3 regions of the Roseateles paludis genome follow, and region 3 is predicted to be linked to each of the others. Evidence: predicted binding sites of a transcription regulator. Region 3 holds the regulator's gene; each other region holds the start of a gene.

Region 1 (10,481 bases), 330 kb from region 3:
TGGGGATGAGCAGGAAGAACCACAGGATCACCATCACCAGCGGGATGGAGCGCAAGGTGTCCACGTAGATGGCGGCCGGGGTTGCCAGCCAGGCCCGGCCCGAGAGCCGCATCATGGCCAGCAAGGTGCCCAGCACGATGCCGCCCAGCATGGCCACAAGGGTGAGCTGGATCGAGAACCAGAAACCCTTGGCCACAAAGCTGTGGATGACGCCCCAGTTCAGGAAGCTGTAGTCGAGGTTCAGCATCACTTGGCCCCCACCGTGCCCGGGATGCGGACCCGCGCCTCGATGAACTTGGCGACGCGGTTGATCACGAAGGCCGAGACAAAGTAGAGCAGCGTGACCGGGATGAAGATCTCCTCAAAGTGCGAGGTCTCCTCCGACGCCTGCTGGGCAAACTGAGCGAGCTCAGGGATGCTGACCGCAAAGGCCACGGCCGAGTTCTTGACGATGTTCATCGACTCGCTGGTCAGCGGCGGGATGACGATGCGAAAGGCCATCGGTAACAGCACGAAGCGATAGGTCTGCGGCAGCGTGAAGCCAAGCGCCTGACCGGCATAGCGCTGGCCTTTGGGCAGGGTCTGGATGCCCGCCTTGACCTGCTCACCAATGCGCGCACTGGTAAAGAAGCCCAACGCCAGCACCACCAGCACCGAAGGCGGCACGCCCTGCAAAACAGGCACCATCACCGGCAGCACGTGGTACCAGAGGAAGACCTGAACCAGCAGCGGGATGTTGCGGAAGAGTTCGGTCCAGGCCTCGCCAAAGCGGACCAGCCAGCGGTTGGGTGTGGTGCGCGCCACCCCGACCAGCGAGCCCACCACCAAGGCCACCAAGAGACCGAGCAGCGACACGCTGAGTGTCCAGCCCCAGGCTCCCAGCATCCATTGCAAATAGGTCTGCTCCTTGCCACCCGCCGCGAAGCAGCTGGCCACGGCTTCGCCCGTGGCGGTGTCATTGCAGAAGAACTGCCAATCCCAGCTCATCGTCCCTCCTAACGCAAAGCGGGTGCCATGCACCCGCTTCCAGTGGTCAATGCATCCAGCCTTGCCGCCTTATTTCTTGGCGTAGTCTTCCATCGGCTTGTCGTTGGGATTGGCCCAGGCCGCCTTGGTGGCTTCGTTCAGCGGCATGCCGATCACGGCGCCCGCCGGTGGGATCGGTTTCAGGAACCATTTGTCGTAGAGCTTGGCCAGGTCGCCGAGGCGAATCTGCTCCTTGATGCTGTTGTCCACCACCTTCTTGAAGGCTGGGTCGTCCTTGCGCATCATGATGGCGATCGGCTCGACGGACAGTACTTCGCCGACGATCTTGTAGTCCTTGGGACTCTTCGAGGTCGCGATGTTCTTGGCGAGGATGGAGCCATCCATCACGAAGGCGTCAGCACGGCCGGACTCCAGCAGCAGGAAGCTATCGGCGTGGTCCTTGCCAAACACCTCTTTGAAGTCCACGCCAGTCGAGCGCTCGTGCTTGCGCAGGGTCTGGACCGAGGTGGTGCCCGTCGTCGTGGCGACCGTCTTGTTGGCCAGATCCTTGATGGAATTGATGCCCGAATTGGCCTTGACCGCGATACGCACTTCCTCGACATAGGTCGTCACCGCAAAGGCCACGTCCTTTTGCCGCGTGGCATTGTTGGTGGTGGAGCCGCACTCCAGATCCACGGTGCCGTTCACCGTCAACGGAATGCGATTGGCCGAGGTGACGGGCTGGTATTTGGTGGTGATGCCACTCAGGCCGAGCGCCTTGCGGACGTCCGAGACGATCTTCTCGCAAACGTCGATGTGATAGCCCACGTACTTGCCATCCCCAATCGTGTAGGACAGCCCGGACGACTCGCGCACACCGAGGGTGATGGTGCCGGTGTCCTTGATCTTCTTGAGAGTGTCTTCCGCCTGCGCGAGGCTCACGGCACCAGCAAGGGCCAGCAGAACGATCGAATGCTTCATGGCTTCTCCAAAAATCGTGTCCACCACTGAGGCCGTGGTGCAAAGCTGAGCAGACCATGGCGAGCAAGCCCGCCGAATACGGGTTTCTACGTGCCGATCGACTTTACTGCCGCCCACTCAGCCAGCTGTGGCTTTGACGCGAAGCTTCACTCACCCCCTTTGTCATGGGCTCAGCCTCCTCCAGCCCCCCCGAATCAAAGGGGCCGGCGTCCCCCAAGAATTGAGCCGCTTCAGTACAGTCAGCGCACGTTCCCCTCCAACAAGAACACTCACGGAGTCGTCCCATGCGGGCTTTTCGTACTTTGATGATGGCTGGCCTTTTGGCCGCTACGGGCCTGGTCCAGGCTGTCCCGGTGAAGAAGACGGCGGATTTCGAAGGCCTCTCGGCCCCGAGCGATCCTTCCGTGATCGTCGCGCTGCCCTACTCTGAAAATGGGCTCAGTTTCACTGGCAACGGTGCCTTTGCCTTTGGCCTTGGGGTAGCCGGCGGCGGCACGCACAACGCGCTGCTGCTCAGCGAAGTGTCCGTCGACCAGTTTGGCGATACGGTCGACCAATGCCCGTCTGCGGGTTGCGCGATCACCGTCGGCTTTTCAGCAGGTTTCACAAACTTTGGGTTTAGTTTGGCCAGCCTCGATCTCCGCAGCGGCGGCTCCCCGATGCTTGAAATCTTCGGCGATCAAGGCCAGATCGGCAGTGCGGTTGCTGTGGCAGGGGTCCAGTCCAGCAGCGCCTGCAAAGTTGGGGTTTGCACCTTTCAGGAATTCTCGGTGGACTTGGCGCCTGGTCAGGTCGGAACCAGTTTCCGGTTGAGCTTTGCCAGCGCCGCGCACTGGTTGTTTGACCAGTTCAACGTGACGCCGTTTGAGGCTACGCCCCCCAACCGCGTCCCTGAGCCTGCCAGCTTCGCGCTCGTCCTCGCCGCTCTGGGTGGCGTTGCCGTTACCCGCCGCCGTCGGGGCCAGTGAGCTGACGGCGTCGCCGTTGTCACTGTGAAAAGACCGCCCAGTGGGCGGTCTTTTTGTTTGGGCGCGCCGCTGGGCGGATCGAACACGACGGCGTGAAGTGGCTTCTTGAAAGCCCGGGATCGATCCCTATAATGGTCTGCTAGCACTCATCACCATCGAGTGCTAACTATTCGGATGCCGCCCGTGGGGCGGCTTTGGATTCAGACGCCGCCACCTGGGCGGCTTCGTCAGACTAGACCTCAGGAGATTCCATGAAGCTGCGTCCCCTGCACGATCGCGTGATCGTCAAGCGCCTCGAGAACGAAACCAAGACTGCTCTGGGCATCATCATCCCTGACAACGCCGCCGAGAAGCCCGATCAGGGCGAAGTGCTGGCTGTGGGACCGGGCAAGCGCAACGACAAGGGTGAATTCGTCACCCTGAACGTCAAGGTCGGCGACCGGGTGCTGTTCGGCAAGTACAGCGGCCAGACCGTCAAGGTCGATGGCGAAGAACTGCTCGTGATGAAGGAAGACGACCTGTTTGCGGTCGTCGAAAAGTGATTGCCTGAGGCATCACTTTCGTCGCAGGCTAACTTGGCGCAGCCAAGTTAAGGGCCGCAGGCCCGGCCGTAGACGGAAAGACATTCCCCCTTTGAATTCGGAGAAACAAACATGGCAGCAAAAGACGTGATCTTCGGCGGCGACGCCCGCGCCCGCATGGTTGAAGGCGTGAACATCCTGGCCAATGCGGTCAAGGTGACCCTGGGCCCCAAGGGCCGCAATGTGGTGCTCGAGCGCTCCTTCGGCGCCCCCACCGTGACCAAGGACGGCGTGTCCGTGGCCAAGGAAATCGAGCTCAAGGACAAGCTCCAGAACATGGGCGCCCAAATGGTCAAGGAAGTCGCTTCCAAGACCAGCGACAACGCCGGTGACGGCACCACCACCGCCACCGTGCTGGCCCAGGCCATCGTGCGCGAAGGCATGAAGTACGTGGCCGCCGGCATGAACCCGATGGACCTGAAGCGCGGCATCGACAAGGCTGTGCAAGCCCTGGTTGCCGAGCTGAAGAAGGCCTCCAAGGCCACCACCACCTCCAAGGAAATCGCACAGGTTGGCACCATCTCGGCCAACAGCGATGCCGACGTCGGCCAGATCATTGCCGACGCGATGGACAAGGTCGGCAAGGAAGGCGTCATCACCGTCGAAGACGGCAAGAGCCTGAACAACGAGCTGGATGTCGTCGAAGGCATGCAGTTCGACCGCGGCTACCTGTCGCCCTACTTCATCAACAACCCCGAGAAGCAAGTCGCCCTGCTGGACAACCCCTTCGTCCTGCTGTTCGACAAGAAGATCTCGAACATCCGCGACCTGCTGCCCACGCTGGAAGCCGTGGCCAAGGCCGGCCGTCCGCTGCTGATCATTGCTGAAGAAGTCGACGGCGAAGCGCTGGCGACCCTGGTGGTCAACACCATCCGCGGCATCCTGAAGGTCGTCGCCGTCAAGGCGCCGGGCTTTGGCGACCGTCGCAAGGCCATGCTGGAAGACATCGCCATCCTGACGGGCGGCAAGGTCATCGCCGAAGAAGTCGGCCTCTCGCTCGAGAAGGTCACGCTGGCTGACCTCGGCCAGGCCAAGCGCGTCGAAGTGGGCAAGGAAAACACCACCATCATCGACGGTGCTGGCCAGGCTGCCGACATCGAAGCCCGCGTCAAGCAGATCCGCATCCAGATCGAGGAAGCCACCTCCGACTACGACCGCGAGAAGCTGCAAGAGCGCGTGGCCAAGCTGGCTGGCGGCGTTGCCGTCATCAAGGTTGGCGCTGCGACCGAAGTCGAGATGAAGGAAAAGAAGGCCCGCGTGGAAGACGCGCTGCACGCCACCCGTGCCGCCGTTGAAGAAGGCATCGTCGCCGGCGGCGGCGTGGCCCTGCTGCGTGCCAAGCAATCGGCTGGCGAGATCAAGGGCGACAACGCCGACCAGGACGCCGGCATCAAGCTGGTCCTGAAGGCCATCGAAGCCCCGCTGCGCGAGATCGTCTACAACGCCGGTGGCGAAGCCTCCGTCGTCGTCAACGCCGTGCTGGCCGGCAAGGGCAACTACGGCTTCAATGCCGCCAACGACACCTATGGCGACATGATCGAGATGGGCATCCTGGACCCGACCAAGGTGACCCGCACCGCGCTGCAAAACGCGGCCTCCGTGGCTTCGCTGATGCTGACCACCGAGTGCATGGTCGCTGAGGCCCCGAAGGACGAAGCGCCTGCTGGCGGCGGCATGCCCGGCGGCATGGGTGGCATGGGCGGCATGGACATGTAAGTCCACGCAGGCCTCACGCCTCGAAAGGGTCGCCTCGGCGACCCTTTTTCGTTGGTGGCGCCGGTGTCTGCATAGCGCCCCGCAGACGAAGCGGCAAGCTGGCGCGCCACAGGACCGGGTACACCGGCCGGCAATGCATCACGGTCGGCGCCGGATTGAGGGCAGAACACCCCTGTTCGGGCATTTCGGGCCGGAGCGCGATTCGATAATTTTGGGGATATGACCCAGCTTCGCGCTCAGGATCTCGTCAACGAGGCGCTCACCGAGGTGAGCGGCCTGTCGCGCGACCTGCTCAATCTCATCCAGGACGAACTCGACGCCAACGCCCAGCACTTTGGGCTGCGCGAGGCCTGGCGCCGCGTGCGGCCGCGCTTTGCGGCCGAGTTTGAGACCCGCCTGCTCGCGGCGCTGCAGGAGGCCCTGCATGGCGGCGACCCACTCCAGCGCACCAGCCCCACCTTGGGCGGCCTGAGCCTGGTGGATGAATCCCAGGCGCTGGAGGACGTGGCCGTGGCCCATGTCGTGCACGCCGCCGAGGACATTGCCAAGCCCGAGCTTTATCAAATCGGCAACTTCTTCGCCGCGCTCAAGGGCGGCGGCAAGGCGCGTGAGCGTGACAACCCGCTGCGCCCCGCCATCTATGCCCAGGCCCTGCACCAGGCCATCGCGGCCAGCGGTGTCAACGCCCAGGTCCACCATGACCTAATGCGCGCCGCCGCCACGCCCGTGGCACGGCGGCTGGCCAAGTTCTACGGCGGTGTCTGCGAACGCCTGCGCGCCGCCCAGCTGACCGACCTTGTCGCCGGCTTCGGCAGCGGTGCGCGTGACAGCTTTGCCCACCAGCGTCTGGCTGCCGCGCGCGGCGTGGGGGCCCTCAATTCCAGCCGTGGCACGCTCGACGGCCTCGCCCGCCGGGTGGACGCCGTCAACTCCCGCCCCGCGCCCTTTGATGCCCATGTCGGCGCCCAGGCGGCGCCGCTGGTGCGCAGCACGGGGCCCGACATGCTCAGCCGGCTCTACGACCAGATCCTGGCCGACCCCCGCCTGCTGCCGCCCCTCAAGGGCCTGCTCGCGCGGCTGCAGGTGGCCGTGGTGCGCATGGCGCGGGCCGACCCCAGCTTGCTGCGCCGCCACGATCACCCCACCTGGGACCTGCTCAACCGCGTGGCCGCGCACGGCATGACCTTTGACCGCGCGGACGACCCGGCGCTGCAGGCCTTCCTGCGCTTCATGGAAGCCGAGGCCAAGCTGCTGACCGATGCGCCGGTGCCAAGCGTCGGCCTGTTCGAGCTGGCGCTGCGCCGCGTCAACGCCGAGATCGAATCGCAGACCCACCAGGCCGAGCAGCGCCACGCCGAAGCCATCCAGGCCCTGGCACGCGGCGAGGAGCGCGCCGAGTGGACCGCCGTCGTGCGCGAGCAGATCCTGCAGCAAACCTCGCGCGCGCCGCTGTCCACCCGCTGCCGCCACTTTTTAGAGACTGCCTGGGTGGACGTCATCGTCCACGCCATGGCCGAGCACGGTCACGACTCGGCGGCCGCCCAGATGGCGATGGACGCCGTCGATGCGCTGCTGGAAAGCTTCAAGCCCCCGCGCGACGCCATCGCCCGCGCCGCGCTGCAGCAGCGCCTGCCCCGCCTCATCCACCAGTTGGAGGCCGGCTGCGACAGCATCCAGCTCGCCGCGCCGCGCCGCGACGCCTTCTTCCAGGACCTGATGGACATGCACGGCCGTGTGCTGCGCGGCTTGCCGGCCGTCGAGGTCGTGGCCAAGCCGCCGCCAACGCCGGAAGAGATCGTCCAGCAGCTGATGGAAGAGCGCGACTCGCGCCCGCCCACCCACTGGCTCACCACGCGCGTGGACCGGGGCGAGCTGCCCACGGTGCCCGTCGCGCTGTACAGCGGCGGGGACCGTGAGGCCGCCCGCAGCGCCATCGAAGCCTGGTTCGGCGGCGTGCACATCGGCCGCTGGTTCCATCTCTTCACGCAGGGCGAGTGGCACACCGTCCAGCTGGCCTGGATCAGCCCTAGCTCGCAAAGCTACTTCTTCGTCGGACGCGACCTGGACGAACGCCTGCCGCTGACCCGCAAGGCCCTGGAGGCCCTGCTGGCCAATGGGCTGATCACGGCCCTGGAAGAGGAGAGCGTGGTTCAGCGTGCTGTTGACACCCTGATGTCGGACCTGCCCGAGGCTTGACCACCTCGGGCCGGCGGGCGGTCACGATCCCATCCCCACACCGATGGAAGAAACTCGTGGGGGACGACGTTGTCGGGTCAACACATGGAATCACCGCCCGCCCCCACGGCCTTTGGCCCGGAGCTTGCCGCCTTGCTGCCACGCTTGCGGCGCTTCGGCCGGCTGCTGACCGGTCACGCCCAGGACGCCGACGACCTCGTTCAACTCGCCCTGGAGCGGGCCTGGCAGCACCAAGCGCGCTGGGAGCCGGGCACCAGGCTCGACAGTTGGGTGTTCAGGATCATGCAAAACGCGTGGATTGACGAAGTGCGTGCCCGCCAGCGCCAGTCCCGGGTGCTGGTGTCGGTGGACCACGAGACCCTGGCCGAAACCGGCGCCGGCCCCGACAGCCCCTCGCCGGCCGACGCCCTCGCCGTGCGCCAGGCCGTCAGCCGCTTGAGTGAGGACCACCGCGCCGCCGTAGCCCTGGTCCTGGTGGAGGGCCTGTCCTACAAGGAGGCTGCGGATGCGCTCGGCGTCCCCATCGGCACCCTGACGAGCCGTCTGGCACGGGCCCGGGAACAATTGCAGAACCTGCTCTCCCCCGAGGAGCCGCGCCCATGCCTGAGCTAAACACCGAAACCCTGATGGCCTTTGTCGACGGCGAGTTGTTGCCTGAGCAAGCGGCGGCCGTCGAGGCCGCCCTCGCTCACGACGCCGGGGCTCGTCAGCAGGTGGAACGCATGCAGACGCTCAACCGGCGGCTGCGTGCCGCGTTCTCGACCGAGCTCAGCGGCGCCGTGCCGGCCGGGCTGATGGCGTACGCGCATGGGCAGCACCTGAACACGAGCCAAGAACGGCACACACCCGCTGCCCAGGGCGCGCAACTCATCCGCTTCCCACGCGGCGCCTGGCCCCGCTGGATGGGCCTGGCCGCGAGCGTATTGCTGCTGCTGTGGGGCTGGCAGGCGTGGGGCCCTGGCGCCGCCACGGAAGACATCGCCTGGCGCAACGGCCCTGACGGGCGCCTGGTGGCCTCGGCCAGCCTGGAGCGCGCGCTTGAACAGCAACTGGCCCTGGAGACAGGCACCAGCCCGATCAAGGTGGCCTGGACCTTCAAGGACCGTGACGGCCGCTACTGCCGCAGCTTTGAAGCGCCTGGCGGTGCCGGCCTGGCCTGCCGGGATGCCGGGCACTGGCAACTGGTGGTGCTCACGCCCACCAACGCACCTACCAACACACCCACCACCACACCCGATAGCGCGCCCGCTGCCGAGGCCGGCCTGCGCCTGGCCAGCAGCGGCCTGCCCATCGCCGTGCTGGAAGCGGCTGAACGCCGCATGGCAGGCATGGCGCTCGATGCACGACAAGAGCGCGAGGCGCGCGATGCCGGCTGGCGTCGCTGAGCCATGACCCGCCTCTCGCTCCCGAACATGTACCGCTGGGCGCGGTTTGTCGCCCCCATCGCCCTGCTGGCGGGCAGCGCCTGGGCAGCACCGCATGGCGGTGCGCCCATGCCGCCCATGCTCCCGCCCCCGGCCATGCAGCGCCCGATGCCGCCGATGCCGTCCCAGCCACCGAGCGTCACGCCGACGCCCGCGCCCGGCAGGACGCCCACAGCCGGCCCATCCGACGCCACGCCCGCCGTCAAACCCGCGGGTGTACCCAGCCGTTCAGGTGGTGAGGGCGCAAGCCCTGATCAGTCGCCTGCAGAGCGGGCCACAACGCCCCCCACAGGCGCCAAGCCCGCGCGCGACACCGAAGGCAAGCCGGGTGGCAATCCATTCCCCGCGCCTGGGTCGCCTGCGCCCAATCTGCCATTCCATGGTGGTGAAGCACGCGCGCTGCGGGTGGAGCAATTGCTGCAGAGCTATCCGCAGTGGGTCCAGCGCGACCCGGTAGGCGCGCCCATGCTGCGTGACGAGCTCACTGTGTTGCTGCCCGGTGAGGTGGAGCCCCCCGTCGAGCTGCAAAGCCAGGGCTTTGACCTGATCCGTCAAAGCCAAGTGCTGGGGCAGCGCCTGCTGGTGCTCCGCACGCCCAGCGGCCTCAGTCTGAGCCAGGCCCTGGAGGCCTTGCGTCGCCTGCTACCCGGCGCCGATGTCGACTTCAATCACCTGCTGCTCGGAACGGGCCGCGCCGTCGCAGCGCCACCGGAGGGCGGCGCCAGCAACCGCGCGGCAGCGCCTGAGAGTGCCGCCCCCTTGCTTATCGGCCTGGTCGACGAAGCGCCGCGCGCCGTGCCGGAGCTGCAAGGTGTGCGCCTCGAAGGCAAGCACTGCGAGCGCCCTGCCCTGCAGAACACCGGGCACGGCACGGCCGTGGCTGCCGTGCTCGCGCGCAGCGCGCGGACGGCAGGCCGGCCCCTGGTGCTGCACGTCGCCGACTTCGGCTGCGGCCTGGGGGCGGTGGACACCCTGGCCGCGGCCCTGCAGAACTTCGCGGCCGCGCGGATCCCGGTGGTCAATGTCAGCGCGGCGGGCCCCTACAACCGGGTGATGGCGAGGCTGGTGGAGCTCTTCCTGGCACGCGGCCATGTGCTCGTCGCCGCCAGTGGCAATGAGGGACCGGCAGCCCCCCCGCTCTACCCCGCCGCGCTGCCCGGTGTCGTGGCCGTGACCGGTGTGGACGAGCGCGGGCGCGTGCTCGTGGAGGCCAGCCGCGGCCCTCACATCGTCTTCGCAGCACCCGGCATCGTCAGCGTGGACGGCGGCGACGGCCTGACCAAGGTCTGGCGCGGCACCTCGTTCGCAGCCCCTGTGGTGAGCGGCCTGCTCGCCGCGCGGCTGCCGCAGCCTGATCGCGAGGCGGCCCAGGCCGCCATCACCTCGCTCGTGCACCAGGCCGTGGATGCCGGAGCGCCGGGCCGGGACCCGGTGTATGGGTATGGCCTGCTGGGTCTCGGTGGCGCAGCGCCCGCCACGGCGTCGAACTGAATCGCAAGTCGATACAAATTGCCGACGTGGCAAGGACGAGCGCGGGCCCGAGCAACGTTGTGACGGGATGAGCCGGTGCTGCAGCACGCAGCACCCCCTTCGTCCACGCACCGGAGAGTTCGCATGACCCGTCCCCATCTCGTTGCTTCACTGACCTT
Region 2 (10,481 bases), on a different contig from region 3:
ACCACACGGCCGCGAGCTTCATCTTCGACACCGAAGGCCGCGTGCGCGTCTATGTGCGCTACGGCGCTGGCGCGCAGCCGCTGATCGATGACATCAAGCTGCTCTTGGCTGAAAAATAGGCCCACCCCCTACGGCCTTCGGCCGCCCCCTCAAGGGGGCACTGCCAGTGGCCCGGCGAAGCCGGTTCCACGGCAGTCGCTGGATGAAAAAAGCCCCGGCTCACCGGGGCTTTTTGTTGGGGAGGTCGGGGGCTCAGGCGGTTTCCAGCGCCTTGCGCATCTTCTTCATCGCCGCCACTTCGATCTGGCGGATGCGCTCAGCGGACACGCCGTACTCGGCGGCCAGTTCGTGCAGGGTCATGCCACCCGAGGCGTCATCGTTCACCTTGAGCCAGCGCTCCTCGACGATGCGGCGGCTGCGGGGGTCGAGCGCATCGAGGGCGTGCAGGATGCCGTCGCCAGCCAGGTGGTCACGCGTGCGCGCTTCCAGCACCTGGGTGGGCTCGTGCTGGTCGTCCGCCAGGTAGGCAATTGGGGCAAAGCTCTCGCCTTCGTCGTCGGTCGGGGCTTCCAGCGCCACGTCGCCGCCAGACAGGCGCGTCTCCATCTCCAGCACTTCCTCGGGCTTCACGTTCAGCTCGCGGGCCACGTGGGCCACTTCGGCCTCGCTCAGGCTGGTGCGGTGGCTGTCGGCGTCGCTGTGGCCGGCCTTGAGCGCCTGCTTCATCGAGCGAAGGTTGAAGAACAGCTTGCGCTGGGCCTTGGTGGTGGCCACCTTCACCATGCGCCAGTTCTTCAGGATGTATTCGTGGATCTCGGCCTTGATCCAGTGCATCGCATAGCTGACCAGGCGCACGCCTTGGTCGGGGTCAAAGCGCTTGACGGCCTTCATCAGGCCGACATTGCCTTCCTGGATCAGGTCGCCCTGGGGCAGGCCGTAGCCGAGGTACTGACGCGAGATCGACACGACCAAGCGCAGGTGCGACAACACCAAGCGCCCGGCGGCCTCCAGGTCACCCTGGTCACGCAGGCTGCGGGCAGCGGCAGACTCTTCCTCGACCGTCAGCAGTGGCAGCCGGTTCACGGCGGAGATGTAAGCGTCCAGGTTGCCCAGCGACGGCACCAAGGCCCACGGATCGCGGACGGTCAGCGCTGAAGTGGCAGTGGCAGCAGACATGTTGGATTCCCTCTCGTAGACACGGTGAACAACCCGTGACGAAGCAATATTAGCACTCGACTGTAGCGAGTGCTAAGAGTGTCCGAGACCCCGAATGACCACCAATTCACGGGGCGAATCCGGCGAGCAGGCGCTCACCTTGCCAGTCACCCGGGGTGAGACCCCGGGGCCGACTTGCCGAGGCTCCGTCAGTCCACCAGCCCGAAGTCCGGGCTTTTGATCATGGCCTCGATGTCCAGCAGGATCAGCATGCGTTCGCCGATCTTGCACAGGCCGGTCATGAAGCGGGAGTCGATGGCCGCCGGCACCTCGGGGCGGGGCTTGATCTCGCTGGCGGCCAGCTCCAGCACGTCGGAGACCGAATCCACCACGATGCCCACCACACGGCCTGCCACGTTCAGCACGATGACGACGGTGAAGCCGTTGTACTCGCTGGGTTGGCTGAGGCGGATGCGCAGGTCCAGGATGGGAACGATCACGCCGCGCAGGTTGACCACGCCCTTGACGAAAGGCGGCGCGTGGGCGACGCGGGTCGGCGCCTCGTAGGAGCGGATTTCCTGCACCCGCAGGATGTCGAGGCCGTATTCCTCGCCGCCGATGCGGAAGGTGAGGAACTGGCGGCCGTCCACGCGCGCGGCGGCTTGGGAGGCAGTGCCGGAGGCGGGCACGAGTTCAGTCGAGCTCATCGTGTGCTGGGCAGCTGTAATGCAGATGCTGATGATTCTGCACCGTCCAGGCCGGGTGGTGCGGCGGCGCGCAAGCGCAACACAAAGCAAGCGCCTGAGTCTGTGACATCGAGCGCATCCAGGCTGCCGCCGAGCATCTCGGCCAGATGGCGGCTGAGCACCAGTCCAATCCCGGTGCCAGGCACGCTGCTGCGCTCCTGGCCCAGGCGCTCAAAGGGTTGGAAGAGGCGCAGCCGCTGTTCGGCGCTAAGGCCGGGGCCGGTGTCGCGGACCCGGATCTCGACCCAACCGGGCTCGCGGCCTTCGGCCTCCAGGAAGACCAAGCCGCCGTCTCGGTTGTACTTGATGGCGTTGGAGAGCAGATTGGTCAGGATCTGGACCAGGCGTGTCGGGTCGGCATAGACGTGCGCGGCGCTGGGGGCCAGGGTCACCCTCAGCTCCACCTGCCGCTCCTGCGCCATGCCGCGCACCATGGCCTGGGCCGAGGCCACCAAAGGCGCCAGCGCCAGCTGGCTCAGCTCCGCGCGCATGCTGCCCGCCTCGATGCGGGACAGGTCCAGCGTGTCGTCGATCATCGCCAGCAAATGCCAGCCCGCCTGGGCGATCTGCTCGGCTCGCTCGGCGTGGGCGCGGGGCAGGGGCGACTCGGTGTCCATCTCCATCAACTGGGTGAAGCCGAGGATGGCGTTCAGCGGTGTGCGCAGCTCATGGCTCATGCGCGACAGGAACTCGCTCTTGGCGCGGTTGGCCGCCTCGGCGGCCAGCGCGCGCTGCTCGTCCGACAGGTCCTCCACCACCCCCAGCAAGGACTGCGGCTGACCCTGGGCGTCCGGCAGCAGGCTGACACGCGCGCGCACCTGGATCTCGCGCCCATCGCCGGTGCGGTAGCGCTTCTGGCGGCTGTAGGACGTGATCTCGCGGCGCAGCAGCTGGGCTGCCAGGCGGCGGTCCTCGGCCTGGTCCTCGGGCAGGGTGATCTGGCTGATGGACATGCCCATCAGCGCCTCGGCGCTGTAGCCCACCAGGCGGCAGTAGGCCGGGTTGACCTCCTGGAAGCGGCCCCTGACGTCGCAGAAGGCGATGCCGATGGGCGCCTGCTCGAAGATGCTGCGAAAGCGCTGCATGGTGTCGCGGAGCGCTCGCTCGCTCTCGCGGCGCTCGGCCATCTCGTGCTCCAGCGCGGCGGTGCGCAGGCGCACCAGGGACTCGACCTTCTCGGTGCGGCCCGACAGCGCCAGCAGCAGCATGCCGATCAGGGCCGAGCTGCCCAGGCCCATCAGCGCAAAGGGCCAGGTGTGCCGCTCGGTCAGCCGCGCCGCCTGGCTGGCGCCACTGGTGTCGCTGACGTGGATCGCCCATTGGCGCTGCCCGATATCCAGCACCCGCGTGCTGGCAAAACCGCGCGGCTGGGCACGTTCGCAGTCGGTCGGCCCAGCCAGGCGCTGGGGCAGCGCGCTGTCGGTGATGTCGGTCAGGCAGATGTCCAGCCGTTCGGGCCAGGTGGCCACCACGCGGCGCAGCAGCAGGTCGGGGCGCAGCGTGACGAAGGCCAGGCCGCTCAGGCTGATGCGGCGGTCGGCCGGCGTGGCGTGCGGGCCGTCGAACAGCGGCTGGTAGATCACCACGCCCGTCGCTGTCTCGGCGTCCTGCGTCAGTTGGAAGCCGGCGGTGGCAGCCGCCACGCCGGTGGCGATGGCGCGCTCGGCCGCTGCTCGGGCGTGCGGGATGGAGCGGATGTTCACGCCCAGCGCGCCCCGGTTGCGCGCCAGCGGTTCGATCAGCCGGATCGCCAGCAGGTCCTCGCCCTCGGGCGGCGCGGCGTCGTCCGTGCGGCTGCGGTCGTGGGCATGGAAGTCGTCCAGCCCGTCCGCGCGGGCCGCCGCCTCGAAGGCTGCAACGTCGGCTCGCGCCACACGGCGCGCCCAGCCCAAGGCACGCAGTGCGCCGTCTGCATGCACCAGGGGCGCCGTGGCGCGGGCAAAGTCCGCCTGCGAGGGCAGGCGGCCAGGCAACTCAGCAATGCCCTGCACCCCGGCCAGCGTGAGGAAGGGTTCGCGCAGCAGCCGCTCCAGGTCCAGCGTGGCGTGGGTGGCATCGCGGTCGAAATCGCTCTGGCGGCGCTCCAGGTCCCAGCGGCTCACCTCGGCCATGCCCAGCACCACGGCCGTCGTCAATGCCAGCAGGGGCAGGGCCACCGTGTAGCGGCGCGAGCGCCAGGCCTCGGGCGGCGTGGCCAGCAGGGTCAGGGTGATGGGCGCCGCGATCATGGCGCCCAGCGCGTCACCCATCCACCACGTGAGCCACAACTCGGCGCTGTTCTGGCCCAGTGCGGCCCCGCCCAGCACCAGGGCCGCCACGCTGGGGCTCACCAGGCCGCCGACGCCGACACCCAGGCCATAAAAGCGCAGGATGGCGCCGCGGTCGGTCAGGGTCAGCTGGGTGTCGCGGCGGCGGATCAGCCAGGCCCCCAGGGCGGCCTGGGCCATGGCACCCAGGCTCACCAGCGCCGCGTTCAGCACCGGCGCCGTGCCTGACAGCTGCCATTGCGCCGCGTAGTTGATGACCATGGCGCCCAGCCAGATACAGGGCGCCCAGCGCAGGCCGTAGACGGCCAAGGCGGCCAGGGCAAAACCGGCGGCCGGGAACAGCGGTGAGGCCGCCTCCCCCGGCAGCGTGACCCGCGTGCCCAGCCAACCCAAAAGGGCATAGCCCAGGGTCAGGACGGCGGCACGGCGGCTCAGGGCCAAGGCGTCTTTGCGCATCTTGGCCGCGAGTGTCTGCCAGACCCGGCAGTAGAGCTAGACGTTGAACAGGAAGTGCAACACGTCGCCGTCCTTGACGACGTACTCCTTGCCTTCCGCGCGCATCTTGCCGGCGTCCTTGGCGCCTTGTTCGCCCTTGAACTTGATGAAGTCGTCGTAGGCGATGGTCTGGGCTCGGATGTAGCCGCGCTCGAAGTCGGTGTGGATCACGCCGGCCGCCTGTGGGCCGGTGGCACCGATGGGCACGGTCCAGGCGCGCACTTCCTTCACGCCGGCGGTGAAGTAGGTCTGCAGGCCCAGCAGCGTGAAGGCCGCGCGGATCAGGCGGTTGAGGCCCGGTTCGTCCTGACCCATCTCGGCCAGGAAGAGGGCGCGGTCCGCGTCTTCCATGTCAGCCAGCTCGGCCTCGGTCTTGGCGCAGATGGCCACCACGGGCCCGTTCTGGGCGGCGGCGTACTCGCGCAGGCGATCGAGGAAGGGGTTGTTCTCGAAGCCGTCCTCGGCCACGTTGCCGACAAACATCGCCGGCTTGGCGGTGATCAGGCAGAGCGGCTTCAGGATGGCCAATTCTTCCTTGCTGAAGTCGATTGAGCGCACCGGCTTGGCCTGGTCCAGCGCGGCCTGGCATTTCTCCAGCACCTTGACCAAGGCGATGGCTTCCTTGTCGCCGGCGCGAGCCACCTTGTTGTATCGGTGCAGGCTCTTCTCGACGGTGCCCAGGTCGGCCAGGCACAGCTCGGTCTGGATCACCTCGATGTCGGCAATCGGGTCGACGCGGCCATTGACGTGGATGACGTTGGGGTCCTCGAAGCAGCGCACCACGTTGACGATGGCGTCCGTCTCGCGGATGTGGCTGAGGAACTGGTTGCCGAGGCCTTCACCCTTGCTGGCACCGGCCACCAGGCCGGCGATGTCCACAAACTCCACCACGGCGGGCAGGATGCGTTCGGGCTTGACGATCTCGGCCAGGGCCGCGAGGCGCGGGTCGGGCAGCTCGACGATGCCCACATTGGGCTCGATGGTGCAGAACGGGTAGTTCTCGGCGGCGATGCCGGCTTTGGTCAGGGCGTTGAAGAGCGTGGACTTGCCGACGTTGGGCAGGCCCACGATGCCGCATTTGAGGCTCATGGCGGGGCTTTCTGGAGACGGGGGTAGGCCGAACGGCCCCCCTTGTAAGGACCTGGGATTTTAGGTGCCCTCCCTACAATGCCTCGATGCAGAGCGCGGATGCGAATGTCGATGTCTTGATCCGGGGTGCCGGAGCCGTGGGCAGCAGCCTGGCGCTGGCGCTGTCGGCCCAGGGCCTGTCGGTTGCCCTGCTGGGGCGTGAGGAGGCCCCGCGCGGCCCCGATGTGCGCACCTACGCCCTCAATGCCTCCGCCGTGTCGTTGCTGCGCGAGCTGCGCGTGTGGGATGCCTTGCCGCCCGAGGCCATCGCGCCGGTCTATGACATGTGGGTCGCCGGTGACGCGCCGGGCGCCCGGCTTGATTTCTCGGCCTGGCAGCAGGGCGTGTCGGAGCTGGCTTTCATCGTTGATGCCGGCGCGCTGGACGAACAACTGGCTGCCGCCTTGCGCTTTGCGCCCCGGGTGACGCGGGTGCGCGAGCCGGTGTCGGCGCGCCTCACGGCCCTGTGCGAGGGGCGTGACTCGGCAAGCCGGCAAGCGCGCGGTGTCGAGTTTGCGGCCAAGGCCTATGGCCACCATGGCGTGGCCGCGCGCCTGGCCAGTGACCAGCCCCACCAGGGCGTGGCGCGGCAGTGGTTCCGCGCGCCCGACGTATTGGCCCTGCTGCCTTTCAACCGGCCGGAGCCGGGGGCGTCCCATGGCCTGGTGTGGTCGGTGCCCGCCGAGCGCGCCGAGGCCCTGCTGGCCATGCCGCCGGAAGACTTTGAGCGTGAACTGAACGACGCGACGCAAGGTAGCGCCGGCCGCCTGCAGCTGGGCAGCGAGCGCGCCGCCTGGCCGTTGATGCTGGCGGCAGCGTCCGAGGTCAGCGGCGAGGGCTGGGTGCTGCTGGGCGATGCCGCCCACCTCGTGCACCCGCTGGCCGGCCAGGGGCTCAACCTCGGGCTGGCCGACGTGGCCTGCCTGGCCCGCGTGCTGGCCGCGCGCGAACCCTGGCGCGGCCTAGGGGACGCGCGCCTGCTGCGCCGTTTCGCCCGCGAGCGCTACTTGCCCAACCTGGCCATGGGCCAGCTCACCGATGCGCTGCAGCGGCTCTTTGCCAGCGATGCCGGCCTGGTGCGCGAGGCGCGCAATCGGGGCCTCACGGCGCTCAACCACCTCCCACCATTGAAGCGCTGGCTCACCCAGCGCGCGCTCGGTCTATGAAGTCAATCTCCACCCGTTGCCTCGCCCTGCTCGCCGTCCTGGTCACCGCCGCCCTGCCGGCGCTGGCCAATGAGGCCGCGATCCGCAAGTCGCTCACCACGCTGCAGCCTCAGCTGCCCAAGATCGACGAGGTGCGGCCCGGGCCGCTGCCGGGCTTGTGGGAGGTGCGCTTTGGCAACCAGATCAAGTACACCGACGCGACGGGCACCTACTTCATCGACGGCGAGATCCACGACCTCAAGAACCAGCGCAACCTGACCGAGGAGCGCGTGGTGGCCGCCAGCCGCATCGACTTCAACAGCCTGCCATTCAAGGATGCGCTGATGTGGAAGAACGGCAGCGGCAAGCGCAAGATCGCCGTCTTTGCCGACCCCAACTGCGGCTACTGCCGCCGCTTTGAGCAGGCGCTGCAGGAGATGAAGGACATCACCGTCTACACCTTCGTCATCCCCATCCTCGGCGGCGATTCGCCTGAGAAGAGCCGTGCCATCGCCTGCGCCAAGGACCCGACCGCCACCTACCTGGCCTGGATGCTGCGCGGCGAAGCTTTGCCCAAGATGCCGGCCGGTTGCGACAGTGCCGTGGTCGAGCGAAATGCCGCGTTGGCGCAAAAGGTCTGGGTCAATGGCACGCCGGCCGTCATCCTGCCCGACGGCACTCGGCTGCCGGGCGCCGTCGGCGCGGTGGAACTGGAGCGCCGGCTGCAACAGGTGCTCGGGGGCAAGTCGTGAGCGAACTGGCTGCGCTGGCCCTGCCAGCGGACCGGCAGCAGGCGGAGCGCCTGGCCTATGCCGGCCTCGTGCCTTTCGTGCTCGGCACGCTGCTGATCTGGCTGATCGGCGACCGTGACCTGGAGCAGCATGTCTTTGTGAGCCATGGCCTGTCGGCCTACGCGGCCTTGGTGATCTCCTTCCTCGGCGGCATCCACTGGGGCCTGGGCTTCACGCGCGGCGTGCCCGGCAAGCGAGCCTTGTTCTGGGGCGTGGGTGCCAGCCTGCTGGGGTGGCTGGGCGTTTTGATGCCGCCCTACGCCGGCCTGGCCCTGCACGGCGCCGTGCTGATTGCCTGCTACTTCAATGACCGCCGCGTCTACCCCGCCTACGGCGCGGGCGACTGGCTGACGCTGCGCTTCCGGCTCACGGCGGTGTCGTCGCTGAGCTGCTTCCTGGCAGCGGCGGGCAGCTGATGCTGAGCTACCGCATCGAACTGGCGCACCAAGGCGCCCATCAGTTCCGCGTCACGCTCACCGTGCCCCAGCCTGCCGACCAGCAAGTGCTGGCGCTGCCGGTGTGGATCCCGGGCAGCTACCTGGTGCGCGAGTTCGCCAAGCACTGGAGCGGTTTGTCCGCGCAGCAGGCCGGCCGGCCCGTGGCGCTGAAGGCGCTCGACAAAGCCTCCTGGCAGGCTGATTGCGTGGCCGACGTGCCGCTGCAGGTCAGCGCCACGGTCTACGCCTTTGACCCCTCGGTGCGCACCGCGTGGCTGGACGCCGACCGTGCCTTCTTCAACCCCAGCAGCCTGTGCCTGCGCGTGCTGGGGCAGGAGGAGGCCGTGCACCGCATCGAGCTGGGGCCCCTGCCCGATGGCTGGCAGGTCGGCACAGCGATGCGTCGCGTGGAGCATGGCTACGAGGCCACGGGTTACGACGAGCTGGTGGACCACCCCTTCGAGATCGGACCCTGGCGTGCGGTGGACTTCGACGCGCTGGCCGTGCCGCACGAGATCGTGCTGGCCGGCGCCTGGCCCAATGCCGACCTGGGTCGCCTCGCGGCCGACGTGCAGCGCATCTGCGCGGCGCAGATCGCCTTCTGGGGCGTCGCACCCTTTGATCGTTACCAGTTCCAGCTCTGGGCGGTGGACGACGGCCACGGCGGCCTGGAGCACCGCGCCAGCACGGCCCTGATCGCCGCGCGCCGCGAGCTGCCCACGGCCATCGAGAGCACCACGGCGCCCAGCGACGGCTATGTGCGCCTGCTCGGCCTCTTCAGCCACGAGTACTTCCATGCCTGGAACGTCAAACGGCTGCGGCCGGCCGAGTTCGCGCGCTTTGACTACCAGCGCGAGAACACGACCGAGCTGCTGTGGTTCTTCGAGGGCTTCACGTCCTACTACGACGACCTGATGCTGCTGCGCGCCGGCCTCATCGACGCGCCGCGCTACCTCAAGCTGCTGGCCGCCACGGTCAATGGCGTGCTGGCCGCGCCGGGGCGCTTGACGCAGTCGCTGGCCGAGGCCAGCTACGAGGCCTGGATCAAGTACTACCGCCCCGACGAGAACAGCCCCAATGCCACGGTCAGCTACTACGCCAAGGGCGCGCTGGTGGCCTTGTGTCTGGACCTGGCGCTGCGCGAGCAAGGCCGCGACCTGGACGGTCTGATGCGCCAGCTCTGGGCCGAGACGAATGGCGGCCCGGTCAGTGAAGCCCAGATCCTCGCTGCAGCCGGTGCTTGTGCCGCGCGCCTGCATGACTGGGTGCACACCACGGGCGAGTTGCCTTTGCGCGAGCTGCTGGCCGGCCATGGCATCGAGTGGCGCGACGAAGGCCGCGCCATGCTGGCCCAGCGCCTGGGCCTGCGGCTGCGCGAGGCCAGCGGCGTGCAGGTCACGCATGTGCTGGCCGGCTCGGCGGCGCAGGAGACCGGGCTCAGCGCCAGAGATGAGATCCTCGGGGTCAATGGCTGGCGCGTGCGTCGGCTCGACGAGGCTTTGCAGTGGCTGGAGCCCCAAGGCGCGCTTGAGCTGCTTGTCGTCCGTGATCAACGCTTGCTGACCCTGAGTGCGCAACTGCCGCCTGCGGGCCCTGCCAGCGTGACGTTGACGCTCGGCTCCGATGAGGGGCCAGCCCTGCGGCTACGGCAGGCCTGGTTGGGGGCTTGAAGACACGGCCGCCCTTGCTGCTGGTGCTGGCCGTCGTGCTGGCGCACTGGGCATTGCGCCAGGGCGTCGAGCAGGTACAGGCCGATTGGCGCGAAAGCGCTCCCCCACCGGCGCGGCTGCAAGCTGCATTCGTACGAGAACTTCGTCCAAGCCTTCCGCCTGCAACGCCCCCCAGATCGGCGCCGCCTGCCGTGCCAGCGGCAAGCCCGTCCGAGGGGCTGCCGTTGCATCGGCACCGGCTCGGCGAGGGCATGCCCAATGAACCCGCGCCCCCGGCCTCAGCCCCGCAGGAGCGGGTCCCGCTTGCCCACGTCGAATCCGCAGCGTCTGCGGTACTGCCGCCAGCGCTCGACCTGTCGCTGCCCGCCACTGCCCTGCCTGTAGGCCTTGGCGAACCCGGCCCCGAATGGCCGCTCTCCACGCGGCTCGACTACCGGCTCACCGGCAACTACAACGGACCGCTCCACGGGACCGCCCGTGTCGAGTGGCTGCGCAAGGGCGCCGAGTACCAGATGCATCTGGACGTCGAGGTCGGCATCCTGCTCACCCGGCGATCCTCCAGCTATGGGTTGCTGACGGCCGAGGGCATTCGCCCACAGCGCTATGTGGAGGAGACCAAGGTTCCGCTGCTGGCACCGCGCCGGGCC
Region 3 (10,481 bases):
GGGCCTCTCGACGATCGAACGCTCATGCGCCGCCGCGGCCCCGCCGCACATCGCCAACGCGAGCCCGACCACCGCCGAGGCGATGGCAGAGCGAGAACCACGGGACAGGCTGGACGACATGAAGGCTCCGAGAACAGGCGGCAATTATCATTTCCCGATGCCCGAGCTCCCCGAGGTTGAAGTCACGCGCCGCAGCTTTGCCAACCGGGTCGAGGGCGCCAGGGTCACCGGCCTGCGGCTGGGCAAGCCCCTGCGCTGGCCGTTGGGCACCGACCCCGAAAGCCTGCTGGGCCAACAGATCGGCCCCGTCACGCGGCGCGGCAAATACCTGTGGCTGCCGCTGGAGCGCGGCGGCTTGCTGCTGCACCTGGGCATGTCGGGCTCGCTCGGCCTGGTGGCCGAGACCCTGGCCCCGGGCCCGCATGACCACTTCGACCTGCACACCAGCGCCGGCCTCTTGCGCCTGACCGACCCGCGCCGCTTTGGCGCCGTGGTGTGGTCGGCCGCGCTGGATGCCAACCCGGCCGCCAAGCTGCTAGCCGGCCTGGGGCTGGAGCCCTTTGACCCGGCCTTTGACGGCAGCCACCTGCACACCGCCTGGCGTGGCCGCCGCGTGGCGGTGAAACAGGCGCTGCTGGCAGGTGATGCGGTCGTCGGGGCCGGCAATATCTACGCTTGCGAGGCGCTCTTCATGGCCGGCATCGACCCCCGCCTTGCCGCCGGCAAGCTCAGTCGCCCGCGCGCTGAGGCACTCGCCCAAGCGGTGCGCGAGGTGCTGGGCCGGGCAGTGGAAGCCGGTGGCACCACGCTGCGCGACTTCAAGGACGCCCACGGCGTGGCGGGCAGCTTCCAGATGCAGGCCCAGGTCTATGGCCGCGAGGGCGAGGCCTGTGTGCGTTGCGGCACGCCCGTCCGCCGCATCGTCCAGGGCCAGCGCTCCACCTTCTTCTGCCCTTCATGCCAGAAGCGTTGAGCGACTTTGGCGCCCGTGTGGTGGCCTGGCAAAAGCGCCATGGCCGGCACGAGCTGCCCTGGCAGAACACGCGCGACCCCTACCGCGTCTGGCTGTCGGAAATCATGTTGCAGCAGACGCAGGTGACGACGGTGCTGGGCTACTACGCGCGCTTCCTGGAGCGCTTCCCGACCGTGCTGGAGCTGGCCGCCGCACCGCTCGACGAAGTGCTCACGCTCTGGGCGGGCCTCGGCTACTACAGCCGCGCACGCAACCTGCACGCCTGTGCCCAGGCCGTGGCGGCCCTGCATGGCGGCGCCTTCCCTGCGTCTGCTGCCCAATTGCAGACCTTGCCCGGCATCGGCCGCTCTACGGCCGCCGCCATCGCGGCCTTCTGCTTTGGCGAGCGGGTTGCCATCCTCGATGGCAATGTCAAACGCGTGCTGTCTCGCGTGCTCGCGTTTGACGGCGACCTGGCCTCGACGCGTGAAGAAAAGCGCCTGTGGGACCGCGCCACCGCCTTGCTCCCGGCGCGCGAGGTGGACCGCTACACCCAAGGCCTGATGGACCTGGGTGCCACGGTGTGCACCGCGCGCAAGCCCGACTGCGGGGCCTGCCCGGTGAACGACCTCTGTGCTGGCCAGCACGAGGCTGAGCGCTACCCCATCAAGACCCGCAAGCTCAAGCGCAGCCGGCGCGAGAACTGGTGGCTGTGGCTGGAGCACGAGGGCCGCGTGCTGCTGCAGCAGCGCCCTGCCCCGGGCGTCTGGGCGGGCCTCTGGACCCTGCCTCTGTTTGACGACGAAGCCAGCTTGCGCGCCGCCGCAGGCGGGCCGCTGGAGCCGCTGCCGCGCATCGAGCACGCGCTGACGCACTTTGACTGGGTGCTGCACCCGGTACGCGCGGTGCTCCGCGATGCAGCGCCCGCGCTGCCGGGCACCTGGGTCCCGCGCGAAGAGCTGGCCAGCTACGCGCTGCCCGCGCCGCTCAAGAAGTTGTTCGGCTGAGCGACTTGCGGATCAAGGCCGCATCGCGCAGCCGGTGCGCCGAGCCGTCGGCGTCCAGCAGCACCACGGTCACCGCACGGGCGCCGCTCATCATGCGCATGGCCAGGCAGCGGCCGGCTTCGTCGGTGTAGCCGGTCTTGCTGAGAAGGATGTTCCAGCCCTTGGCACCCACCAGGCGGTTGGTGTTGTGCAACTCGCGCGTGCGGCCGCTCAAGGCCACGGTGGCGCGCTTGCTGCTGGTGATGCGAGCGATCTCGGGGTAGCGCGCGGCTGCTGCCGTGATGCGGGCCACCTCGATGGCGGTGGAGGTGTTCTGCGGCGACAGGCCCGTGGGCTCTTGCAGCGAGGTGTTGCGCAGGCCCAAAGCGCGCACCTTGGCTTGCAGGGCCCGCACAAAGGCGGACTCCCCGCCCGGGTAGGCACGCGCCAAGGCGGAGGCGGCGCGGTTGTCAGACGAAACCAGGGCCAGCTCCAGCGCATCCTGGCGCGAAAGCTCGGTGCCCACGCGAACAAAACTCTTGCTGTGCTTGAGGCGGTCCACATCGTCATCACTGATGCGCAGTCGCTCGGCCGGGTGCTGGCGCGCATCGAGGATGACCATGGCCGTCATCAGCTTGGTCAGCGAGGCAATTGGCACGATGGCCGCTGCGTCGCGCGCCATCAAGACATTGCCGGTCGCGTCGTCCACCACCACCACGTGCTTGGCATTCACCGGCAGGCGCAGGGGCTGCGCTGCTGCGGCGTCGGGCGCCGGTGCAGGCGGCTCCGCCGCCGCCTTGGCCTCGGCCAGGGCCGCTGACAGTGCCAGCACGATCAGCAAAGGGCGCAGCAGCGCGTGCGCGGTGTTCATCGTCCATCCAAGGCGCATGCGCCCCTCTCCATGTGCATCGAAGCCAGAAGGCTGTGGCCCCGATTGTCGCGTCGTGTGGTGTTCGTCAGGGGCAAAAAGGGGCAGAAATCTCGTGCACCACACCGCCATGCCAAACTCGCCCAACGATCACGGGGCTTGGCCGGCACCAGGCACCGCCCCCTCGTGACCGGAGACCCCGAGACCCATGTTCCCCTTGCAGTCAGGGATGCCGCCAGCACCCGCCCCATGCGCACCCGCGCAGCCCCGCCGCCGGCGCTGTTTGACGCTGGGTCTGGCGGGCTACCTAGCGAATGGGCTGACGAGTGGGCTGGGCAGCGGTGCTGCGCTGGCTGCCAATGTGCCGGTGATCCGCTACCCCGCCCCGCAGTCGCCGCTGGACACGCGCTCGCTCGACCTGCTGAGCCTGCTGGAGGCCGCGCTGCGCCGCACCGAGCCCGAGTACGGCCCGGTCCGCCTGCAGCCCACCGATGAAGTGCTGACCGAGCTGCGCCAGTTTGCCGAGCTGGACGCCGACCGCGGCATCCTGCACATGACCTGGGCCACGGTGTCGGTCGAGCGACGGACCCTGGCCAAGACCATCCCGTTTGACGCACGGCACGGCTTGCTGGGCTTGCGCATTGCGCTGGTGGACGAGCGGCGCCTGCCCGACATCGCCAAGATCCGCGACCTCGCGGCACTGCGACGCCTGACCATCGGCCAGGGCCTGGCCTGGCCGGACGTGGACGTCTTGCGCGCCAGCGGCATCAAGGTGCAGACGGTGTCCGGCTACGAGAACCTGTTCCGCATGCTGATGGCCGGCCGCTTCGACCTCTTCCCACGCGGCGTGGGCGAAGTGTTCGACGAGTACGAGGCCCGGCATGCGCAGATGCCCCGCCTCGCCATCGACCCGCACCTGCTGCTGGTCTATCCCTACCCCTACCAGTACTACTTCGCGCCCAGCCAGTCGGCCCTGGCCGCACGCGTCGAGAAGGGCCTGCTCGCCATGAAGGCGGACGGCAGCTTCGATGCCCACCTGTGGCGCTTCCACGGCGCCGCCGTGGCCCGCGCCCGGCTGCAAGACCGCCTGGCGCTGCGCCTCACCAACCCCAACGTCAGCCCCGAGGCCGAACGCGGCCTGGAAGCCACCCTGGCCTTCTGGCGCAAGCCGCCGCCGTCGCAAAAGCGTTGACGGGGCCTGCCGTCAGCGGGCATCCAGCTCGCGATGGCGCTTGAGAACGTGGCCGTGCTGGTGGAACTGGCGCGACAGCATCTCGACCATGTAGACCGAACGGTGCTGCCCACCGGTGCAGCCGATGGCCACGGTCAGGTAGCTGCGCTGGTCGGCCTGGAAGTTGGGCAGCCAGCGCGCCAGGAAGCCGGCGATCTGACCCAGCATCACGCCCACCTCGGGCTGGTTGGCCAGGAACTGCGCCACCGGCGCGTCACGGCCCGTGAGCGGGCGCAGGTCGCGGTCGTAATAGGGGTTGGGCAGGATGCGCACGTCGAAGACGAAGTCCGCATCGCTGGGCACGCCGTGCTTGAAGGCGAAGGACTCGAACACCAGGGTCAGCTTGGGCCGGCCGCCGGCTTGCGAGACGATGTCGGCCACCCAGGCGCGCAGCTGAGCCGGGCGCAGCTGTGAGGTGTCGATGACGGTGGACTCGACACGCAGCGCGGCCAGCATTTCGCGCTCGAGCTTGATGGCGTCGAGCAGGATGCGGTGGCGGTCTTCGGCCTCGCCGTCGAGCGGCCCGAAGGCGGTGGTCTCGCGGTCCTCGCGCAGCGGGTGGGGCCGGCGCGTCTCGGAGAAGCGGCGCAGCAGGGTCTCGGTGTCGGCGTCGAGGAAGATGGAGCGGATCGACACCCCGGCTGCGCGCAACTGCTTGAAGATGGGCAGCACCAGGGGCAGCGAGCCGGCCGAGCGCACGTCCACCGCAATGGCCACACGGCGCTCGCCGCGCGCCTGCTCGACCTGCAGGAAGTCCAGCAGCAGCTCGGCGGGCAGGTTGTCCACGCAGAAGTAGCCGGCGTCCTCCAGCGCGTGCATGGCCACGGACTTGCCGCCCCCGGCCATGCCGGTGACGAGGATGACGTCGTTGCCGACGTCGGAATCAGGGTCGAGGAGGTTCATGGCTTCGAGCCCGAGGGCGACAGCTTGGGCGAGGGGGTGGAGGCCTGACTGGCCAGCATTTCTTCGGCGTGGGCACGGCTGGTGGACGAGAGGCGCTCGCCGCCCAGCATGCGGGCAATCTCGGTAACACGGGCCTCGCCCAACACCGCACGCACCTGGCTGACCGTGGCGCTGCCTTCCAGCTGCTTGGTGACGACGAGGTGATGGTCGGCACAAGCCGCCACCTGCGGCAGGTGGGTGACGGCCAGCACCTGCTGCCCGGGCCGTGCACCGAGCTGCTTCATCAGGCGGCCCACGGTCTCGGCTACGGCGCCGCCGATGCCGACGTCGATCTCGTCAAAGATCAGGGTCTGCGGGCCCTGCGCGGCGGACTGCGTGGTGGTGACGGCGATGGCCAGCGCCAGGCGCGACAGCTCGCCACCCGAGGCCACCTTGGACAACGGGCGCGGCGTGCTGCCGGCGTGGCCAGCCACCAGGAACTCGGCGCTCTCCAGGCCCCATGACTGGGGCTCGGCTTCGGGGTTCAAGGCAATCTCGAAGCTGCCACCGGCCATGCCCAGCTGCTGCATGCCGGCAGTGACGGCCTGCGCCAGACGCGGCGCGGCGGCGGCACGGGCGCGTGAGGCGGCGGCAGCCTCGGTGTCAAAGGCCTTGCGCGCCTGGGCCAGCTGAGCTTGCAGCTGGGCGGGGTCGGACTGCGCATCGTGCGCGGCCAGCTCGGCCCGCCACTGCGCCAGCAAGGCGGGCAGCTCTGGCGGCGGGCGGCGGTAGCGGCGCGCCAGTTGCAGCCAGGCGGACACGCGCTCGTCCAGCTCGGCGAGGCGGGCCGGGTCGAGGTCGGCCTTGTGCAAATAGGCCGAGAGCGTGTGGCTGGCGTCGGCCAGCTGGGCCTGCACATCGCGCAGCGCCTGCACGGCGGGCAGCAGGCGGGTGTCGTGGTCGAGCACGCGCTCCAGCTCGTCCAGCGCCTGGGCGGCTAGCGACTGGGCGCTGACCTCGGCTTCGTCCAGCTGCTGCAGCGCACGGCCTGCAGCGTCCAGCAAGGCCTGGCCGTGCGACAGGCGCTGGTGCTCGGCGTTGAGCTCGTCCCACTCGCCGTCCTGCGGCGCCAGGGTCTCCAGCTCGCCGATCTGCCAGGCCAGGCGTTCGCGCTCGCGCAGCGACTGCGCTTGATCGGCCTCGGCGCGCTGCAGGCGCTCGGCAGCGTCCTTCCAGGCGGCATGCGCGCAGCGCAGGGCCTTGGGGTCGAAGCCGGCAAAGCCGTCCAGCAGCTCGCGCACGGAGGCGGGCCGGGTCAGGCCCTGCCAGGCGTGCTGGCCGTGGATATCGAGCAGGGCATCGGCCAGCTCGCGCAGCTGCGCCAACGTGGCCGCGCTGCCATTGACCCAGGCGCGGCTGCGGCCTTGGGCGTCGATCACGCGGCGCAGCAGCAGCGTGGGCTGGGGCTCGAAGCCGGCTTCGTCCAGCCAGGGCGCAAGGTGCTCGGGCGTGTCGAACTCGGCCGAGATGTCAGCCCGCGCCGCGCCCTCGCGCACCACACCGGCGTCGCCCCGGCCGCCCAGCACCAGTTGCAGCGCATCGATCAGGATGGACTTGCCCGCGCCGGTCTCGCCGGTCAGCACGGCAAAGCCGGGCTCGAAGTCGAGCTCAAGGCTGGGGACGATGACGAAGTCTTTGAGACTGAGGCGATGCAGCATGTCAGCCCTCGTACCAGCGCAGCTTCTTACGCAGGGTCGCGTAGTAGCTCCAGCCTTTGGGGTGCAGGAACTTGACCGAGTGGGCACTGCGGCGCACCACGATCTCGTCGCCCACCAGCAGGCTGGCCAGGCGCTGCATGTCGAAATTGACCGAGGTGTCGCGGCCCGAGACGATCTCCATGCGCACGGGCCCGGCGTCGGGCAGCACGATGGGGCGGTTGGTCAGGGTGTGCGAGGCAATCGGCACCAGCACCCAGCCGGCAATGCTGGGATGCAGGATGGGCCCGCCGGCCGAGAGCGCGTAGGCCGTGGAGCCCGTGGGGGTGGAGACGATCACGCCGTCCGCCCGCATATTGGCCACGCGCTCGTCGCCCACATGGATGCGCAGCTCGACCATGCCCGAGTTGCCGCCCCGGCTGACAACCACGTCGTTGAGCGCCAGGCCGGTGTAGATGGCCTCGCCGCCGCGCAGCACCTGGCCTTCGAGCATGCCGCGCGACTCGACCTCGTAGGTGCCGGCCAGGATGGGCGGCAGCACCTCGCGGTAGCGCTCCTTGGAGATGTCGGTGATGAAGCCGAGCCGGCCCTGGTTGATGCCCACCAGCGGGATGCCGTAGGACGCCATCTGCCGCGCAAAGCCGAGCATGGTGCCGTCACCGCCCACCACCACGGCCACATCGCAATCGCGGCCCAGGGCCTCGGGCGGGAGGGCGTCATAGCCCGTCAGGCCGTTGGCTTCTGCGGTGGCCGCCTCGACGCTGACTTCCAGCCCGAGCCCCAGCAGAAACTGCGCCACTTCCTCCAGCACGGGCCGAAATCCGTGGGCTTGGGTTTTGCCCACCAGGGCCACATGCTTGAAGCGGTCCGCCATAGAGGAAATTACACCACGGCTTGATGTCAGCTCCCGGTCGGCGGAAGGCAGTGCAGCGCCCCGGGGCTGGGCTTGCCCGGGGCACACACTGCGCCAGTCTTCCTACAATTCAGCCCATGCTCGACGAGCGCTCCCGTTCCCTGCTCAAGACCCTGGTCGAAAGGTATATCGCCGACGGCCAGCCCGTGGGCTCGCGCACCTTGTCCAAGGCCTCGGGGCTGGAGCTGAGCCCGGCCACCATCCGCAATGTGATGGCAGACCTGGAGGAGCTGGGCCTGATTGCCAGCCCGCACACCAGTGCCGGCCGCATTCCCACGGCACGCGGCTACCGGTTGTTTGTGGACACCATGCTGACGGTCCAGGGCCAGAACCTGACCGGCATCGAGCTGCAACCCGACCAGCCGCAGCGCGTGATCACCAACGCCGCGCAGCTGCTGTCCAGCCTGTCCAGCTTTGTGGGCGTGGTCACGGCGCCGCGCAAGCCCAGCGTGTTCCACCACATCGAGTTCCTGCGGCTCGCGGAGCGGCGGGTGCTGGTCATCATGGTGGCGCCCGATGGCGACGTGCAGAACCGCGTGATCTTCACCGCGCAAGACGTGTCGCAGCCCGAGCTGGCCGAGGCGGCCAACCGGCTCAATGCCCACTACGCCGGCCTCACGCTGGAGGCTGTGCGCGAGCGCCTGCGCAGCGAGGTGGACGCACTGCGCAGCGAGATCGCCACCTTGATGAGCGCCGCCGTGCAGGTGGGCACCGAGGCCATGGCTCAGGAGCAGGAGCGCGTGGTCGTCAGCGGCGAGCGCAACTTGCTGACGGTGCAGGACTTCAGCCACGACGTGGGCGGCCTGCGCAAGCTGTTTGACCTCTTCGAGGAAAAGACCCAGCTGATGCGCTTGCTCGACGTGTCGAGCCGCGCCGAGGGCGTGCGCATCTACATCGGCGGCGAGAGCCAGGTGGTGCCCTACGAGGAGCTGTCCATCGTCAGCGCGCCCTACGAGGTGGACGGCCAGGTGGTGGGCACGCTGGGCGTGATCGGCCCCACGCGCATGGCCTACGACCGCATGATCCAGATCGTGGACATCACCTCGCGGATGGTGGGGCAGGCGCTAAGTCAACGTTGATCCAACGCTGATTTCTTAGCGCTGAAAGCTCGTCAGCGCCGGCCGGCCCGGCAGGTTCAGCTCACTCACCACGGGCGCCGACTCAGCCAGCAGCACACCCCGCCGCCACACCTTGAGCCGCGCGGGCCGCAGGCGCAGGGCTTCGATGGGGTCGCGGGCCTGCAGCAGCACAAAGCTCGCGGCCTTGCCGGCCTCGATGCCGTAGTCGGGCAGTTGCATCACACGCGCCGCGTTCGTCGTGACGGCTTCGAAGCACTGGCGCATGCCGGCCTGGCTGGTCATCTGCGCGACGTGCAGGCCCATGTGGGCGACTTCGAGCATGTCGCCGCTGCCGAGCGAGTACCAGGGGTCCATCACGCAGTCGTGCCCAAAGGCCACGGTCACGCCCGCGGCCAGCAGCTCGGGCACGCGGGTCATGCCGCGGCGCTTGGGGTAGCTGTCGTGCCGACCTTGCAGGGTGATGTTGATCAAAGGGTTGGCCACGGCGCTGACACCCGCCTCGGCGATGAGCGGGATCAGCTTGCTGACGTAGTAGTTGTCCATGCTGTGCATGGAGGTGAGGTGCGAGCCATTGACGCGCCCTCGCAGGCCCAGGCGCTGGGCCTCGTAAGCCAGGGTCTCGATGTGGCGGGAGAGCGGGTCGTCGCTCTCGTCGCAGTGCATGTCCACCATCAAGCCGCGCGCGGCGGCCAGCTCGCACAGCAGCTTCACGCTGGCGGCGCCGTCCTGCATGGTGCGCTCGAAGTGCGGGATGCCGCCCACCACGTCCACGCCCAGATCAAGCGCGCGGTTCAGGTTGTCCAGCCCACCGGGCGTGCGCAAGACACCGTCCTGAGGGAAGGCGACGAGTTGCAGGTCGAGGTACGGCGCCACGCGGCGCTTCACTTCCAGCATGGCGCGCACGGGCAGCAGGCTCGCATCGCTGGTGTCCACATGGCTGCGGATGGCGAGCAGGCCTTTGGCCACGGCCCAGTCGCAATAGGCCAGCGCGCGCTCGACCAAGGCCTCCTCGGTCAGCAGGGGCTTGAGCTCACCCCACAGCGCAATGCCCTCCAGCAGCGTGCCGCTCTGGTTGACGCGCGGCAGGCCGTAGCTGAGCGTCGCGTCCATGTGGAAGTGCGGGTCGCAAAACGGCGGGCTCAGCAGCTGGCCGGCAGCGTCGATGACCTCGTGCGCCGAGGCCACGAGACCAGGGCTGACTTCAACGATGCGCCCGCCCTGCACGGCGATGGACATGTCATGCCGCCCATCGGGCAGCGTGGCGTGGGTGATGAGAAGGTCCAGCATGCCCGCTACTGTGTCCCAAAGATGCGGTCGCCCGCGTCGCCCAGGCCCGGCAGGATGTAGCCGTGGTCATTGAGCTGGCGGTCGATGGCTGCGGTGTAGATGGGCACGTCGGGGTGCGCGGCCTGCAGCGCGGCCAGGCCTTCGGGGCAGGTCAACAGGCAGACGAACTTGATGGAGCGCGGGCGCACTTCCTTGAGCCGGTCGATCGCGGCGATGGCCGAATTGCCGGTGGCCAGCATGGGGTCCACCACGATGGCATCGCGCTCGTGCATGTCGGAAGGCATCTTGAAGTAGTACTCGACGGCCGTCAGGGTCTTGGGGTCGCGGTAGAGGCCGATATGCCCCACGCGCGCACCCGGCACTACGCTGAGCATGCCCTCCAAGATGCCGTTGCCCGCGCGCAGGATGGACACGAACACCAGCTTCTTGCCGTCGATGACCGTGCCCGTGGTGGTCTCCAGCGGCGTCTCGATCTCGATGGGCTGGGTGGGCATGTCACGCGTGACCTCGTAGGTCATCAACATGGCCAGCTCATTCAACAAGCGGCGGAAGCTGTTGGTGCTGGCGT

The links. Region 3 encodes HrcA, which represses chaperone genes, less so after heat shock. Its sites were predicted from a motif close to TTAGCACTCNNNNNNNNNGAGTGCTAA; they were not measured.
Region 1: a site for HrcA is predicted at 3,055-3,081, ahead of ABDJ85_RS10650 (co-chaperone GroES). Genes of this name have one in related genera too.
Region 2: a site for HrcA is predicted at 1,226-1,252, ahead of rpoH (RNA polymerase sigma factor RpoH). Genes of this name have one in related genera too.

What each region holds. Positions count from the first base shown of each region.
Region 1 covers NZ_JBDPZD010000002.1:1,028,335-1,038,815, forward strand. Annotated here, with positions in the region: gene ABDJ85_RS10630 (amino acid ABC transporter permease) at 1-247, opposite strand, end outside; gene ABDJ85_RS10635 (amino acid ABC transporter permease) at 247-987, opposite strand; gene ABDJ85_RS10640 (amino acid ABC transporter substrate-binding protein) at 1,057-1,947, opposite strand; gene ABDJ85_RS10645 (PEP-CTERM sorting domain-containing protein) at 2,232-2,915, shown strand; gene ABDJ85_RS10650 (co-chaperone GroES) at 3,167-3,457, shown strand; gene groL (chaperonin GroEL) at 3,569-5,212, shown strand; gene ABDJ85_RS10660 (DUF1631 family protein) at 5,432-7,408, shown strand; gene ABDJ85_RS10665 (RNA polymerase sigma factor) at 7,493-8,020, shown strand; gene ABDJ85_RS10670 (anti-sigma factor) at 8,008-8,793, shown strand; gene ABDJ85_RS10675 (S8 family serine peptidase) at 8,797-10,323, shown strand; gene ABDJ85_RS10680 (DUF4382 domain-containing protein) at 10,447-10,481, shown strand, end outside.
Region 2 covers NZ_JBDPZD010000006.1:115,303-125,783, forward strand. Annotated here, with positions in the region: gene ABDJ85_RS17465 (SCO family protein) at 1-119, shown strand, start outside; gene rpoH (RNA polymerase sigma factor RpoH) at 253-1,176, opposite strand; gene ABDJ85_RS17475 (chemotaxis protein CheW) at 1,365-1,862, opposite strand; gene ABDJ85_RS17480 (CHASE domain-containing protein) at 1,859-4,624, opposite strand; gene ychF (redox-regulated ATPase YchF) at 4,661-5,752, opposite strand; gene ABDJ85_RS17490 (FAD-dependent monooxygenase) at 5,839-6,957, shown strand; gene ABDJ85_RS17495 (DsbC family protein) at 6,954-7,688, shown strand; gene ABDJ85_RS17500 (DUF3429 domain-containing protein) at 7,685-8,143, shown strand; gene ABDJ85_RS17505 (M61 family metallopeptidase) at 8,143-9,834, shown strand; gene ABDJ85_RS17510 (DUF3108 domain-containing protein) at 10,086-10,481, shown strand, end outside.
Region 3 covers NZ_JBDPZD010000002.1:697,561-708,041, forward strand. Annotated here, with positions in the region: gene ABDJ85_RS09190 (tetratricopeptide repeat protein) at 1-120, opposite strand, end outside; gene mutM (bifunctional DNA-formamidopyrimidine glycosylase/DNA-(apurinic or apyrimidinic site) lyase) at 158-973, shown strand; gene mutY (A/G-specific adenine glycosylase) at 958-1,959, shown strand; gene ABDJ85_RS09205 (serine hydrolase) at 1,940-2,809, opposite strand; gene ABDJ85_RS09210 (substrate-binding periplasmic protein) at 3,090-3,998, shown strand; gene rapZ (RNase adapter RapZ) at 4,011-4,940, opposite strand; gene recN (DNA repair protein RecN) at 4,937-6,637, opposite strand; gene ABDJ85_RS09225 (NAD kinase) at 6,639-7,508, opposite strand; gene hrcA (heat-inducible transcriptional repressor HrcA) at 7,625-8,626, shown strand; gene ABDJ85_RS09235 (amidohydrolase family protein) at 8,642-9,913, opposite strand; gene upp (uracil phosphoribosyltransferase) at 9,919-10,481, opposite strand, start outside.